3 regions of the Exiguobacterium sp. s26 genome follow, and region 2 is predicted to be linked to each of the others. Evidence: riboswitches for the same ligand, from Rfam matches in the RefSeq annotation. Region 2 holds a riboswitch; each other region holds the start of a gene.
What was found. Region 2 has a riboswitch for S-adenosylmethionine ahead of KNP82_RS09350 (Na+/H+ antiporter NhaC family protein). Riboswitches for the same ligand answer to the same signal wherever they lie in the genome.
Positions count from the first base shown of each region.

Region 1: it holds a riboswitch for S-adenosylmethionine, as region 2 does, so the genes downstream of both, mtnK (S-methyl-5-thioribose kinase) here and KNP82_RS09350 (Na+/H+ antiporter NhaC family protein) in region 2, are expected to answer to the same signal.
Region 3: it holds a riboswitch for S-adenosylmethionine, as region 2 does, so the genes downstream of both, KNP82_RS06460 (aminotransferase class I/II-fold pyridoxal phosphate-dependent enzyme) here and KNP82_RS09350 (Na+/H+ antiporter NhaC family protein) in region 2, are expected to answer to the same signal.

Region 1 covers NZ_JACSLS010000004.1:208,350-212,547, forward strand. Annotated here, with positions in the region: gene mtnA (S-methyl-5-thioribose-1-phosphate isomerase) at 1-939, opposite strand, end outside; gene mtnK (S-methyl-5-thioribose kinase) at 936-2,087, opposite strand; SAM riboswitch class I at 2,169-2,271, opposite strand; SAM riboswitch class I at 2,477-2,578, shown strand; gene KNP82_RS08150 (2,3-diketo-5-methylthiopentyl-1-phosphate enolase) at 2,648-3,805, shown strand; gene KNP82_RS08155 (2-hydroxy-3-keto-5-methylthiopentenyl-1-phosphate phosphatase) at 3,802-4,198, shown strand, end outside.
Region 2 covers NZ_JACSLS010000005.1:43,912-48,109, reverse strand. Annotated here, with positions in the region: gene trhO (oxygen-dependent tRNA uridine(34) hydroxylase TrhO) at 1-191, opposite strand, end outside; gene KNP82_RS09355 (TVP38/TMEM64 family protein) at 417-1,061, shown strand; gene KNP82_RS09350 (Na+/H+ antiporter NhaC family protein) at 1,089-2,390, opposite strand; SAM riboswitch class I at 2,443-2,538, opposite strand; gene KNP82_RS09345 (GGDEF domain-containing protein) at 2,635-4,198, opposite strand, start outside.
Region 3 covers NZ_JACSLS010000003.1:325,196-329,393, reverse strand. Annotated here, with positions in the region: gene KNP82_RS06465 (iron-containing alcohol dehydrogenase family protein) at 33-1,049, opposite strand; gene KNP82_RS06460 (aminotransferase class I/II-fold pyridoxal phosphate-dependent enzyme) at 1,046-2,221, opposite strand; SAM riboswitch class I at 2,299-2,399, opposite strand; gene KNP82_RS06455 (AI-2E family transporter) at 2,573-3,673, shown strand; gene KNP82_RS06450 (MDR family MFS transporter) at 3,939-4,198, shown strand, end outside.

The DNA of each region.
Region 1 (4,198 bases), on a different contig from region 2:
CGTGGTGACGTCGAACGCCGGATTGAAGACGGTGATGCCGACGGGTGCCGTCGGTTGACCGCCGATATGTGTCACTTCTGACGGGTTCCGCTCCTCGATCTCAATCGTGTCGTCCGCCGTCAAATCGAACGTCGAATGCGGCGCCGCGACATAGAACGGAATGCCGTAATGTTTGGCGAGGACGGCGAGTTGCAACGTGCCGATTTTATTGGCGACGTGCCCCGTCCGTGTGATGCGGTCGGCTCCGACGATGATGGCGTCGACTCGTTTCGACTGAATCGTCCAAGCCGCCATATTGTCCGTGATGAGCGTCACGTCGATATCGGCCCGATCGAGCTCCCAGACAGTGAGGCGTGCCCCTTGCAGGAGCGGTCGCGTCTCACAGGCGAAGACGTTGAAGGATACACCTCGTTCTTTTCCGACGTAAAACGGTGCGAGCGCCGTACCGTAACGCGATGTCGCGATGGCACCGGCGTTGCAAATCGTTAACACGTTCCCCCCGGCCGGCAACACCGTCAGTGCATGCTCGCCGATGGCCCGGTACGTATCGACGTCCCGGTCGTACAAAGCGATGGCGCGGCGTTTGATTTCCTCGGCAATCGCCTCAAAATCATCCCCGACATTTAAATCAAGGAGCGATTCAATCACGTTTTGCAGATTGACCGCTGTCGGCCGGGTCGCAATCAAGCGGCGTCCGACGAGGTCGAGCCGACGCGTGAAGTCCGGGTCATCGACTAACCGTCCCGCTTCTTTGGCGAGGACGAACGCCCCGAAGTAAGCGATGGCCGGTGCGCCGCGGACTTGGAGCGTCTCGATGGCATGTTCGGCCTGTTCAAGCGTCTCGATTGTCACGTAACGCTCTTCATGCGGCAACAACGTCTGGTCCAATACGATGAGTTCGTCTGTCTGTGAATGGAAACGGATGTTTTGGACCGTCATACGCGCACCCCCGACAGGAGTGTCACCAAGTCGTCAATCGATTCGACGCTGTGGCGTTCTTTAATGAGCGCTGTCCCGAGGGCGAGCGCGTCACGTTTTCGTTCGAGCCGCGTCGCTTCCGGCAATGTCTCGAGATCGGCGACACCGGCCAGTCCGACGGCACGGCGAATGAGTTCGCAACCGGCGTAGCCAATCGTGTCGCTGAAGACCGTCCGCAACAACTCGTCGACGAAACCATCCGTATTGAATGGCTCGACGGCGCGCTCAAAATTAGCCCGAAACGTCTTCTCGAACGTCTCCCACACCGTCAAGACGTCCGTGAAACGCTCGAAGCGTTTGAGCGGGTCATGGAACGTCGACAGCGTCAAATGGGCGATGATTTGGCCGAGGTCGAAGCCGAACGGTCCGTAAAATGCGAACTCTGGATCGATGATTTTCGTCTCTTGTTGAGTCGCGAAGATGCTGCCCGTATGTAAGTCTCCATGCAGGAGTGCCTCATGTTTCGTGACAAACCCGACTTTCAATTTCGTCACCTCGACCTTGAGCGCCTGGTCTTGCCAAAGGCGTTCGACATCTGCTCGCAGCGCCGTCTCGATGTTGTTCGACTCCGCGTCTTTGAACGGATCGGTGAAGATGAGCTTCTCGGTGATGTCACACAGTTCCGGGTTGTAATAGTCACGTTCAATCCGCTTCTTCGCGATCGGTCCAGCTGCGTAATCCGACGTCGCAAACAGCGTCTCGCCCAAAAATTCACCGACATGACGGGCGAGTTCCGGGTAGCTCTCCCCGTTCAAATAGCCGGTGCGGACAATCTCATAATCAGATAGATCTTCTATAATCGTGTAAGCGAGTGTCCGGTCGCTGCCAAGGACAGCCGGGACGAACCGAGGCGCGACAGTCGCAAACTCACGGAGTGCCAACTGTTCAATCCATGCCCGCTCGAGCGTGAGCGGCCAGCTCTCACCGACGACTTTGGCGTATGGGAGCGCTTGTTTGACGATCAGGCGCTGTTCGCCTTGGCGAATCCGAAACACGAGATTCAAGTTGCCGTCCCCGATCTCCTCGCACTCGGCGATTCCTTCTTGCAAGTATCCTAATTGACGGACGTGCTCGACGACGGTCTGTTCTGTAAATGGTTGATATGACATGATGTTTTCCCCTTCCTGTACGTTGCCCACAAAAAAAGCCCCTTTCTCCGCGAGAAAGAGGCACAGCCAAAATGGTTGTTCCTCTCATCTGTCAGACATTCGTCTGGTGGATGTAGCACCGTGCCTAGTGGTCGGTTGCTGCGGCGTCATCGGGCCAATTCCCTCTGCCAACTCGCGATAAGAGTGTGTTATTCGATTCGGTGAACTTATGTGATGAATATTACGGACTCGACGTCACGATTGTCAACGTCATTTTCTCGACGCAACTCCGTCTTTTTTTGTGCATATATGGAAACAACTTCCCAAAATATTTTTTTTGGAAAAAAAGGAATTGACGACATGATGATTCTGTGCAAAAATTCAATTAAATTTCACAACTTCAAATCACATTCTTATCAAGAGCAGACGGAGGGACGAGCCCGATGATGTCGCAGCAACCGACCAGAGATGGCACGGTGCTAATTCTTGCAGCGAAAGCTGAGAGATAAGAGTTCATTTTTTATGATGACCTCTTGCCTCGGCATGGGGTCATTTTTTGTTTGCCTGGAAGGAGGAACCATATGAGTATCACTGCCACATATGAAATCAAACGAACGGACGCGGTCGCGACCGTCGCCGACAAAATCGCCCTCGAGCTGACGGTCGGTACTTGGACGGAGCTGCCTCACTTAGAGCAAGAGCAGTTACAGGCGTATCGCGGTGAGGTCGTGTCGACCATACATACGGATACGACGAGCCGCTTCACAATCCGCTACCCGTTACATAATGTCAGCCCTGACTTTTCATCCATCTTGACGACGACGTTCGGGAAACTGTCCCTCGACGATTCGATTCGGTTAATCGATTTGACGTTGCCCGAGACGCTCGCCCCTCATTTCAAAGGCGCCAAGTTCGGGGTCACTGGAATTCGCGAGTTACTCGGTGTTCATGATCGCCCGCTCGTCATGAGCATCTTCAAAGGTGTCATCGGCCGTGACCTCGCGTTTCTCGAGCAGCAACTCCGCGATCAGTTCGCCGGAGGCATCGATATCGTCAAAGACGACGAGATTTTATACGACAACCCGCTCACCCCATCGCTCGAACGGGCCCGGATCGGAGCGGACGTCATTCAAGCCCACTTCGAGGCGACCGGGAAACGTGTCCTCTACGCCATCACGCTGAGCGGCCCCGTGTTCGGTCTACGTGACCAGGCGCTCCGTCTCATCGAGGCAGGTGCGACAGCGCTCCTGTTCAACGTCTATACGTACGGTCTCGACGCACTGCGCGAACTTGCGAACGATTCAGACATACGCGTCCCCATCTTGGCACATCCGGCCTTTGCCGGCGCCTTGACCGGATCAATCAGTCATTCGCTCTTACTCGGTAAACTCCCACGCCTCGCCGGGGCCGATTTAACGCTCTTCCCGTCTCCGTACGGCTCCCTCGCGACACCGCGTGACGAGGCGTTCACGATTCGTGACCAGAGCGCCGAACCGCATTGGTCGAAACCGATTTTACCGGTCCCGTCAGCCGGGATTCATCCAGGACTCGTCGCCGATATCATTCGTGATTTCGGGACGGATGTCGTCATCAACGCCGGCGGTGGCATTCACGGACACCCGGACGGCGCAGCCGCCGGGGCTCGTGCTTTCCGACAAGCGATCGCTCACGTTCTCGGCCAAACCGAAGGACAGACGGACGAGCTCGATACCGCGTTGAAGGCGTGGGCGTCACGATGACGGTCCATATCCTCTGCGACTTCGACGGGACGATCACGGCGGAAGACAATATTATCGCGTTGATGAAGGCGTTCGCCCCGCCGGCTTGGGTCGAGTTGAAAGATGCGGTCCTCGAGCAACGGATTTCGATTCGCTCCGGTGTCGGTCAACTGTTTCAACTATTGCCGAGCGCAGATGCCCCGGCCTACCGTGATTATTTGTTGGAGCGCATCACGCTCCGCCAAGGGTTCCCGGCATTTTTAGAAGAAGTTCGGGCCCATGGCTGGAAGTTTGACGTCGTCAGCGGCGGGATGGACTTCTTCGTGCAGCCGGTCTTGGACGGGCATGTCGCCCCCGAGCATATCTACTGCAACGTCGCCGACTTCTCCGCTGAGACGGTAACCGTCGCTTGGC
Region 2 (4,198 bases):
TCGTTCATGTACTGCTCGGTCTGTTCCCAAGTCCCAGAGCACGTCCCGTTGATTCCTTCGGAAGAAATCAAGATGCGTCCTTTGATACCGAGGTCCTTGCAATACTTGAGGTGCTCTTGTGTGAGCGTTTCTGGGTCTTCGATATTGACGTACTTATAGTACAGCAAGACCCGCATTGGTTTTGTTTCCATGTGTGTTACTCCCCTGTGTTCAGTTTTTTGCAGGAAAACGAACGTTGGGTTGTGTCGTTCGACGAACGGACTTGCCTGCAACCACAAGTCCATATTATATGATAGATATCACAGCGGAATTTCGCAAATACTTTTTAATTTTTTACGGCGGTGGGCAGGGGGATGCGTCTTCCTGAGCGAAATCGGGTAAAAAGGGAATAACGAAAGTTGAAGGTGGAAACTGACATGCTGACATCACTCCAACAATATATTTTAAACTTGATTGAATGGCTACAAGGACTTCCGGGCGGACCTTGGGCAGGACTCGGGGCACCTTTCCTGGAAGCCATCTTTCCATTTCTCCCGCTCGTCCTCATCATCTCGGCGAACGCAGCAACGTACGGTTTTTGGCTCGGGACGTTATTGTCGTGGGTCGGAAGCTTGCTCGGGACGATTCTTGTGTTTGCAGCTGTTCGCTACGTCTTTCGAAAGCCGATGACGCGATGGCTCGAGAGGCATAAACAAGGCGTCTATTGGCTCGAACGCATCAATCATATGAGTCCGGTCTCGCTCGGGTTTCTTTACTCGCTCCCGTTCATTCCGGTCAGTTTGATTACGTATTTACTCGCCCTCATCCAAATGCCGCTCCGGACGTTCATTATGGCGGCCGGGTTTGGGAAGTTGCTCGTCGTCTTGATTTTCTCTGTCATCGGTGACCAGTGGGAAGAGTTTATTCAAAGCCCGTTCCGATTATCGATGCTCGTCCTGTTGCTGTTCGTTTTGTGGGTAATCAGCCGCGGACTCGAAGAACTGCTCAAACGGCGTGCCTTCAGAAAACGTAACGAGCAGCTGAAACGTGAACTTGAAGCGAAACGACAAACGACCTTGTGAAGCGACTGCTTCACAAGGTCGTTTTCGTTAAGCGCGTTTTTTGAAACGCGGGAAGTTGAAGGCGATGGCCAATCCTCCGCAAATGAACAACAAGAACGGATAGAACATATACGGCACGAGCGCCGGCGACGCTGTGTTCGTCAGTTCGGCCGCAATGAGAAGCTGTGCCCCGTAAGGCAACAGACCTTGGACCCCACACGAGAAGATATCGAGTACACTCGCAGACTTTTTACGTTCGATGTCATAATCGTCGGCGATGTTCGCGGCGAGCGGACCAGCCACGAGAATCGAAATCGTGTTGTTCGCCGTCGCGACGTTTGTCGCACTGACGAGCCCGGCGATGCTCCACTCCGCGCCGGCCCGTCTTTTAATTCGGGACGTGAGCGCGTCACGCAAGTACGTGAGTCCGCCGTTGTGCGAGATGAGTCCGACGAGCCCACCCATGAGCAATGTCAGGAGTGAAATCTCGGCCATGCCCATCATGCCGTCCGCCATGGCGGTGACGTACGTGGTGACGGCTAGACTGCCATCCAATAGACCGATGATGCCGGTCAGGGCGATGCCGCCGAGCAAGACAAGGATGACGTTCATTCCCGTCAAAGCGAGCACGATAACCGCTAGATACGGAATCAACTTATACCATTCAAACGCCGCCGGCTCGATGGTCGATTCTCCGCTCGATAGGGCAGCGAGTAAAATCGTTGTGATGACGGCTGCCGGCAAGACGATCCAAAAGTTGGTCCGGAACTTGTCGCGCATGTTCGTCCGCTGGGTGCGGACGGCTGCGATCGTCGTGTCTGAAATGAACGACAAGTTATCCCCGAACATGGCACCCCCGACGACGGCTGCCGCCGCGATAGCGATATTGACGCCGCTCTCCTCATGGATGCCGAGAGCGATCGGCGCCAGTGCGGCGATCGTCCCGGTCGACGTACCCATCGCCATCGAGATGAAGGCTGCGATGACGAATAGGCCGCTCAATAGGAGCGAGGGCGGTAGTAACGTCAATGCCGCATTGACGGTCGCGTCAATCGCACCGATTGCTTCGGCGACGCTTGAAAACGCACCGGCGAGCAAGAAGATGAACACCATGATGAGGATGCTCGGGTTCCCGGCACCTTGGGCGACGCGTTCGACCGTCTGGGTGACGCTCCCTTTCGTCATCATCGCCGCGACGATGACGGCAATCAAGGCCGCGATCAAGGCGGGGAATTTATAAAAGTCGTCATAGTAGATGCCTGCCCCGATAAAGAAGACGAGGAAGACGAGTAAGGGCAAGAGCGCCCATTTGTTAGCTGTTGGTTGTTCCAATCGATTCACCTCATTCATAAAAATAAAAAGAGAGCCTTCTGAAAAAAGGCTCTCTCGACAAGAAACACTTTTTTCATCTTTCGAGCAGACCGCTCGCTGGATTTGGCACAGGTTACCCGCTGCCGAGACGTCATCGGGCCAGTCCCTCAGTCTCTCTTGATAAAAAAGTTGTGATATTTAGTTATAAGACACGTTCCCTAACGTACCTGTTTCAAATCTGCTTGTCAATAGCAAACCCCCACGTGGTGAACGTGGGGGCGAGTCAGGACGTCAAGAAATTATAATGGGCGACGCGGTTGCGTCCGGCGTACTTCCCGCCGACGTAGAGTGCCCGGTCGGCGTTGCGGATCGTATCGTCGAGACGTTTGTCCCCGAACGCTTGAATCGTATCGACCCCGATCGAGGCGGTCACGGAGATGTCGATTCCGTCGACGTGGAACGGTTTCGTCTCGATTTGTTGGCGGATGCGCTCGGCAATCTCGACGGCTGCTTCGACATCGCACCGGTTCAACAGCAAGATGAACTCCTCGCCGCCATAACGGGCTGCGAAATCATCGGTGCGGAGCACTTGCCGGATGCGGCGGCCGAACTCTTGGAGTACACTGTCTCCGACTTGGTGTCCGTGCGTGTCGTTGATTTTTTTGAAGAAGTCGATATCGAGCATCGCGACGGAAATCGGATACATCGAGCCGTCCGAGATCTGTTGAATCCCGTATTCATAAAAAGCCCGCGCATTGGCAAGCAGCGTCAAGCTGTCCGTCCGGCTCTCGGTATAGAGGCGGTCGCGTTCATGACAACGACTGATCGTCCGATTGAACGACTTGAGCAGTTTGACAATCTCGCGTTGAATGATGGGCGGATAGCCATAGACGTGCTCGCCCGTCATCACAATCCACGTGCGGATTCCTTCGATTTCCTCGGAACGGACCGAGATGAAGCTATGATAGTCTTCATTAAATTCGTTCGACAGCGGGGCGTCCCATTCGAAGCGCATCTCGTACTCGACCGAGGCTTCGTTCGGATAGGTTGCATCGAGTAATTCAAAGACGACATGGCGATCGATCGGCTGGCGCGTCTTCAAATCAAAGTAAAGTGTGCGATCAAACAGTTTGAACTCGACGTACCCTTCATCGTACTCGTTGAGTCGCTCACATTGACTGAGGAACACTTCGATGGCTTGTGCCTCGCTTTGCGATAGCGATACGGCTTCTTTTGCTTCATCATATTGTTCAATCAACGATTTGAAGGCGTCTTGTCGACCTTTTTGAATGATGAGTCGCTTAATAAAGAACGTGAGTGCGGCGGCGATACTGCTGACGACGAGCAAGTTCGTCTCTCGGAAGAGCGAGGCCGCCAAAATGAAGACGAGACTGACGATATACGTGTAAAACGCGATGCTTAAAAAGTCACGGACCGGGATGTCGACGCGGAACCACCAGCCGACTTGATACTTTTGGACGACCGTGTTCAAAATGATGGCAATAATCAAACCGGCAAGCGGAAGGAACGAGTCTTGGGAATAGAATCCGAGACCGGTCACACCACCAAGTGCCAAGTAGACACTGGCCGGGATGGCGATTTCCAAAAATGACGTGATGGCATTCCACGGATACGTAAAACGGAACCGTCGAAGCGCGACGCGCGGTTTCAAGTTGACGAACTGGAAGACGAGTAGTCCAATCTGATTGACGAACAGCGCTGTCTCAAAATCAAAGAATAAAAAAATAATTAAGACGATACTTTCTGAAAAGGTAAAGTAGACGCCTTTCCGTTCAATGGAGTCCATTTGAAAAATAATGACGAGCAACGCGATCAAGATGAACGGT
Region 3 (4,198 bases), on a different contig from region 2:
ATTAAGTTGTTATCATCTTACTTTTAATTCTTTTAATTGTAAATAGATAATTGTAAATTTTCAAAAATTATTTTCAAAAAGTCTTTATCGAGCGGTTCCGGCAACTGTTGCAGCTCGGTCTCCGTCATGACGGAGTCGACGAGGACCGGGATATGCTCAAATCCGACCCCGAGCGTCTCGAGCGTCGTCGGGGCACCGAACCGTTTCAACCAAGCTTCCAAATACGGAGCATCGGCCGAGCGCCGCAAGCGCTCTTGGATGATCAGGCCGAAGCCGACCTTGTCTCCGTGCAAGAATGAGTGGGTCGACTCGAAGCGGCTGAGCGCATTATGGACCGCATGGCCCACGGCGACGCGTGTCCCGGCGTCACCAAATCCACCGACGGCGCCGCCGATGGCGAGCACGTGATCGACCGCGAAGCGGACGTCGTCACTATACGACTCAAAAGCGTGCTCGCTCAATTCAAGTTCGACGAGACGCCCGCACTGCTCGGCCAAGACGAGTCCGGTGTTGACGCCGGCGTCAGCTGAGCTGTCACCACTCAAATAACGGGCCTCGTAAAACTTCGCGACCGTGTCGATGACACCTGCCCGAAAGTATTCATATGGTGAGCGCGAGATGACCCGTGAGTCAACGATGACCCGTTCGATGACGACGCGGAACATGTCGTAGCGGTCGTAGCTCCCGTCCTCCTGATAGACGACGCTGAGCGGTGTGAACGCCGCACAGTTCGAGGCGAGCGTTGGGACGACGATGAGCGGGACGTTCCGTTGATAGGCGACGAGTTTGGCCGTATCGACGAGCTTGCCACCTCCGACGGCGATTAACACGTCGGCGTCCAACGGTTTGAGCCGTTTGACTTCCGAGTCCGTGCACTCCCCGCTGAACCTTGTTGCCGGATAGTCCGCGATGGCCGGAAAGATGGCTCGGACGACGTCATACCCTTTCTGACCGTGCAGGACGTGGGCACGGCGGCCGTCGACTAAGTCATCAAGACGGTCGAGCGCGTCATCGGCGTGGTCATATTCAAGGACGGCCTGACGAATCATGCGCGCACCTCCTCATAGGCGGCAAACAACCGCTCGATTCGTTCGACGGCCTCGTCAATCTTCGGTTCCGGTGAGACGAGGCCGAAGCGGACGTATCCGTTCCCTTCCGAACCGAAGAAATAGCCCGGGGTGACGGCGACACCGGCTTCATGCAGCAGTTTCCGCGAGAACGACTTGGCATCACCCTCAGGCACTTTCGCCCAGACGAAGAACGAGCCTTCCGGCGGTTCGACGGCCCAGCCGGCCCGGTTCAACCCGTCGATCAGGCGATCACGCCGTGCCTCGTACAGTCGTGCCAAGTCATCGCGAATGGTACGGGGCGCCTCGAGCGCAGCGACAGCCGCCGCCTGGATGGCCGAGAACACGCTGACGTGGACGTGGTCCTGATACGTGTTGATCGCCTCGATGATGTCCGCGTTCCCGACAGCAAAGGCGACGCGCCAACCGGACATGTTGAACGCTTTCGACATCGTATATACCTCGATGCCGACTTTTTTCGCCCCTTCCGCCTGCAGAAAGCTAGGCGGGACATGGCCATCGAATCCGATGCTGCCATATGCGAAATCGTGGACGACCATCAAGTCCCGCTCCCGGGCGAAACGGACGGTATCGTCAAAGAAAGCGGGTGAGGCGACGGCTCCGGTCGGATTGCTCGGGTAGTTCAAATACATGAGTCTTGCATCTTGCGTATCGAGCGTCTCATAGTCCGGCAAGAAGCCGTTCTCTTCCCGGAGGACGAGGTCACGGACGACGGCACCGGCGAGGCGTGCCCCCGAGATGTAATCAGGATAGCCGGGATTCGGTAGCAAAATTCCGTCGCCAGGTTCGAGTACGCATTGCGGCAACGTGATGAGACCAGATTTTGAGCCGATGAGAATCGCTACTTCTGTCTCGGGATCAAGTTCGACTCCATACTCATTCAAATAGAACGTCGCCACTGCTTGCTTCAGGCGGGCCTGACCGCGGAACGGACCGTATTGATGGGTCGAGGCGTCGAGGAGCGCCGTCTGAAGCGCGTCACAGATTGGCTCAGGCGTAGGCAGGTCAGGCGTCCCTTGTCCGAGTCGGATGATGTCGCGGCCGGCTTGTTCGAGTTCGGCCACCTCGTTCGCGAGTCCGACGAAATGTTGAGGTGGTAACGTTTTAAGTAGATGTGAGCGTCTGTCAGTCATGAATAGTCCTCCTATGCAAAAAACACCCCTTTCCGCGGAAAGGGGTGTCGAGATACGGACGTATTCAAACAACCACCTTTCCATCTCTCAAGGTCACCTTGCTGGAATTAGCACAGTATTGAATCAATCTGTTGCTGAAGCTTCATCGGGCCAGTCCCTCCGCTTCTCTTGATAGAAAGTGTTTTATATGCGATTTGTCTTTTTGTAATATGTCACTTAGTTAACCAAACGTTACCAATCTTGTCAATCCTTTTTTGAAAATGAGCATGTCCTCTTGAATCCCGATAAAAAAACGTTCATAGTGAAAGTGAACGTTATTCTACAAAATTTAAAACATGAGGGGATGGACCTTTGGAATTAAACCGTCAATTGATTTGGAAGTTGAGCGTGATCGGCCTGATCCTGCTCGTGCTCTGGAAAGTCATCAGCGAACCGGATACGATTTCGCAGATGATGCATTATACGTTCCAGTTGCTGACGCCGATTATTATGGGAATCGCCATCGCGCTGCTCCTGAATACCGTCCTGTCCTATATAGAAGAACGGTTTCAACTAAAACGATATCAAGGCTTGCTGATCGTCTATATCATCTTTATCGGGATTCTCGTCATATCTGCGGTGACGCTGTTCCCACGCATTTATTCGAGCCTCGCCTCGCTCATCGAGGAACTCCCGTCCTATATCCGGCAAATCGACGGGTATCTGTCACAGTTGAACACGTATTTGAAAGAGTATAACGCGACAGTCGCCCAGGCCATCGATTTCAGCCGGTTCGAGGAGCGCTACTCGGGCTGGGTCGAGACGGCCGTCTTGTCGTCGGTCAGCTACGTGTCGAGCTTCACGATGACGCTCATTAACTTCTTGATTGGGATCGTCATCTCGATTTATCTTTTAAAAGACAAAGAGATTTTTGCCCGCATGTTCAAGCGGCTGTTGTATGCGATGTTCCCGGTCGCGTCAGCCAAGACGACGATCGACATCTTCCAAGAGATGGATTACATCTTTAAACGCTATATCATCGGGAAGTCGCTCGACTGCCTCATCATCGGGGTGCTGGCCGTCGCCGGTCTGTTGATTATCGGGGCGCCATACGCGCTTCTCCTCGGCGTCATCGTCGGTGTCTTGAACTTCATCCCGTACGTCGGGCCGCTGCTCGGGATGATCCCGGCGTTCATCATCACCTACTTCTATGACCCGTTCACGGCGCTCATCGTCCTCTTGTTCATCTTCTTGTTGCAACAATTCGACGGACTCTGGCTCGGGCCGAAGATTCTCGGCGACAGCGTCGGCATCACGCCGTTCTGGGTCATCACGTCGATCATCATCGGCGGCAGCCTGTTCGGCCTCGTCGGGATGTTCATCAGCGTGCCGGTCACGGCGATGATTCAAGTCGTGTTCTCGCGCTTGATCGACTACCGGCTCAGTCGCAAGAACTTGAATGAATTGTTATGACACATTGACGATTTAGGTTGACACATTTCACAGAAATATCATAATCTTGAAGAGAAGACAGTCCAATGCAGAAAGGAGAGGTACCGATGTCAGTCATTCAACGCTCGCACGTCCAAGTCCATATTGACCGGCAGGCGCCTCTCCGTGATTTGAATCCGTGACGTTCGCCCGCCTTCCGAGGCATGTCTAAGATCGTAGGGACGCGTATGCCTTTGTGCATGCTGCGTCCCTTTTTACATTCCAATAATTAAAGCAGGTGAACCTAATGATTCAATCACTCAAACGACTCGACCGCAATATTTGGATCCGCTTCCTCGGGGAGACGATCACCGGCGTCATGATGTTCATGATCGCGCCGTTCCTTGTCCTCTATTACAGCGACAAGCTCGACAGTTATATCCAGGTCGGTGTCATCATGGCGACCGGTCCGATCATGGCCCTCATCGGTTCGGTCGTCGGCGGACGGCTCGCAGATTTGTATGGCCGTAAACCGATCATGATGATCGCCATCCTCGGCGACGCGCT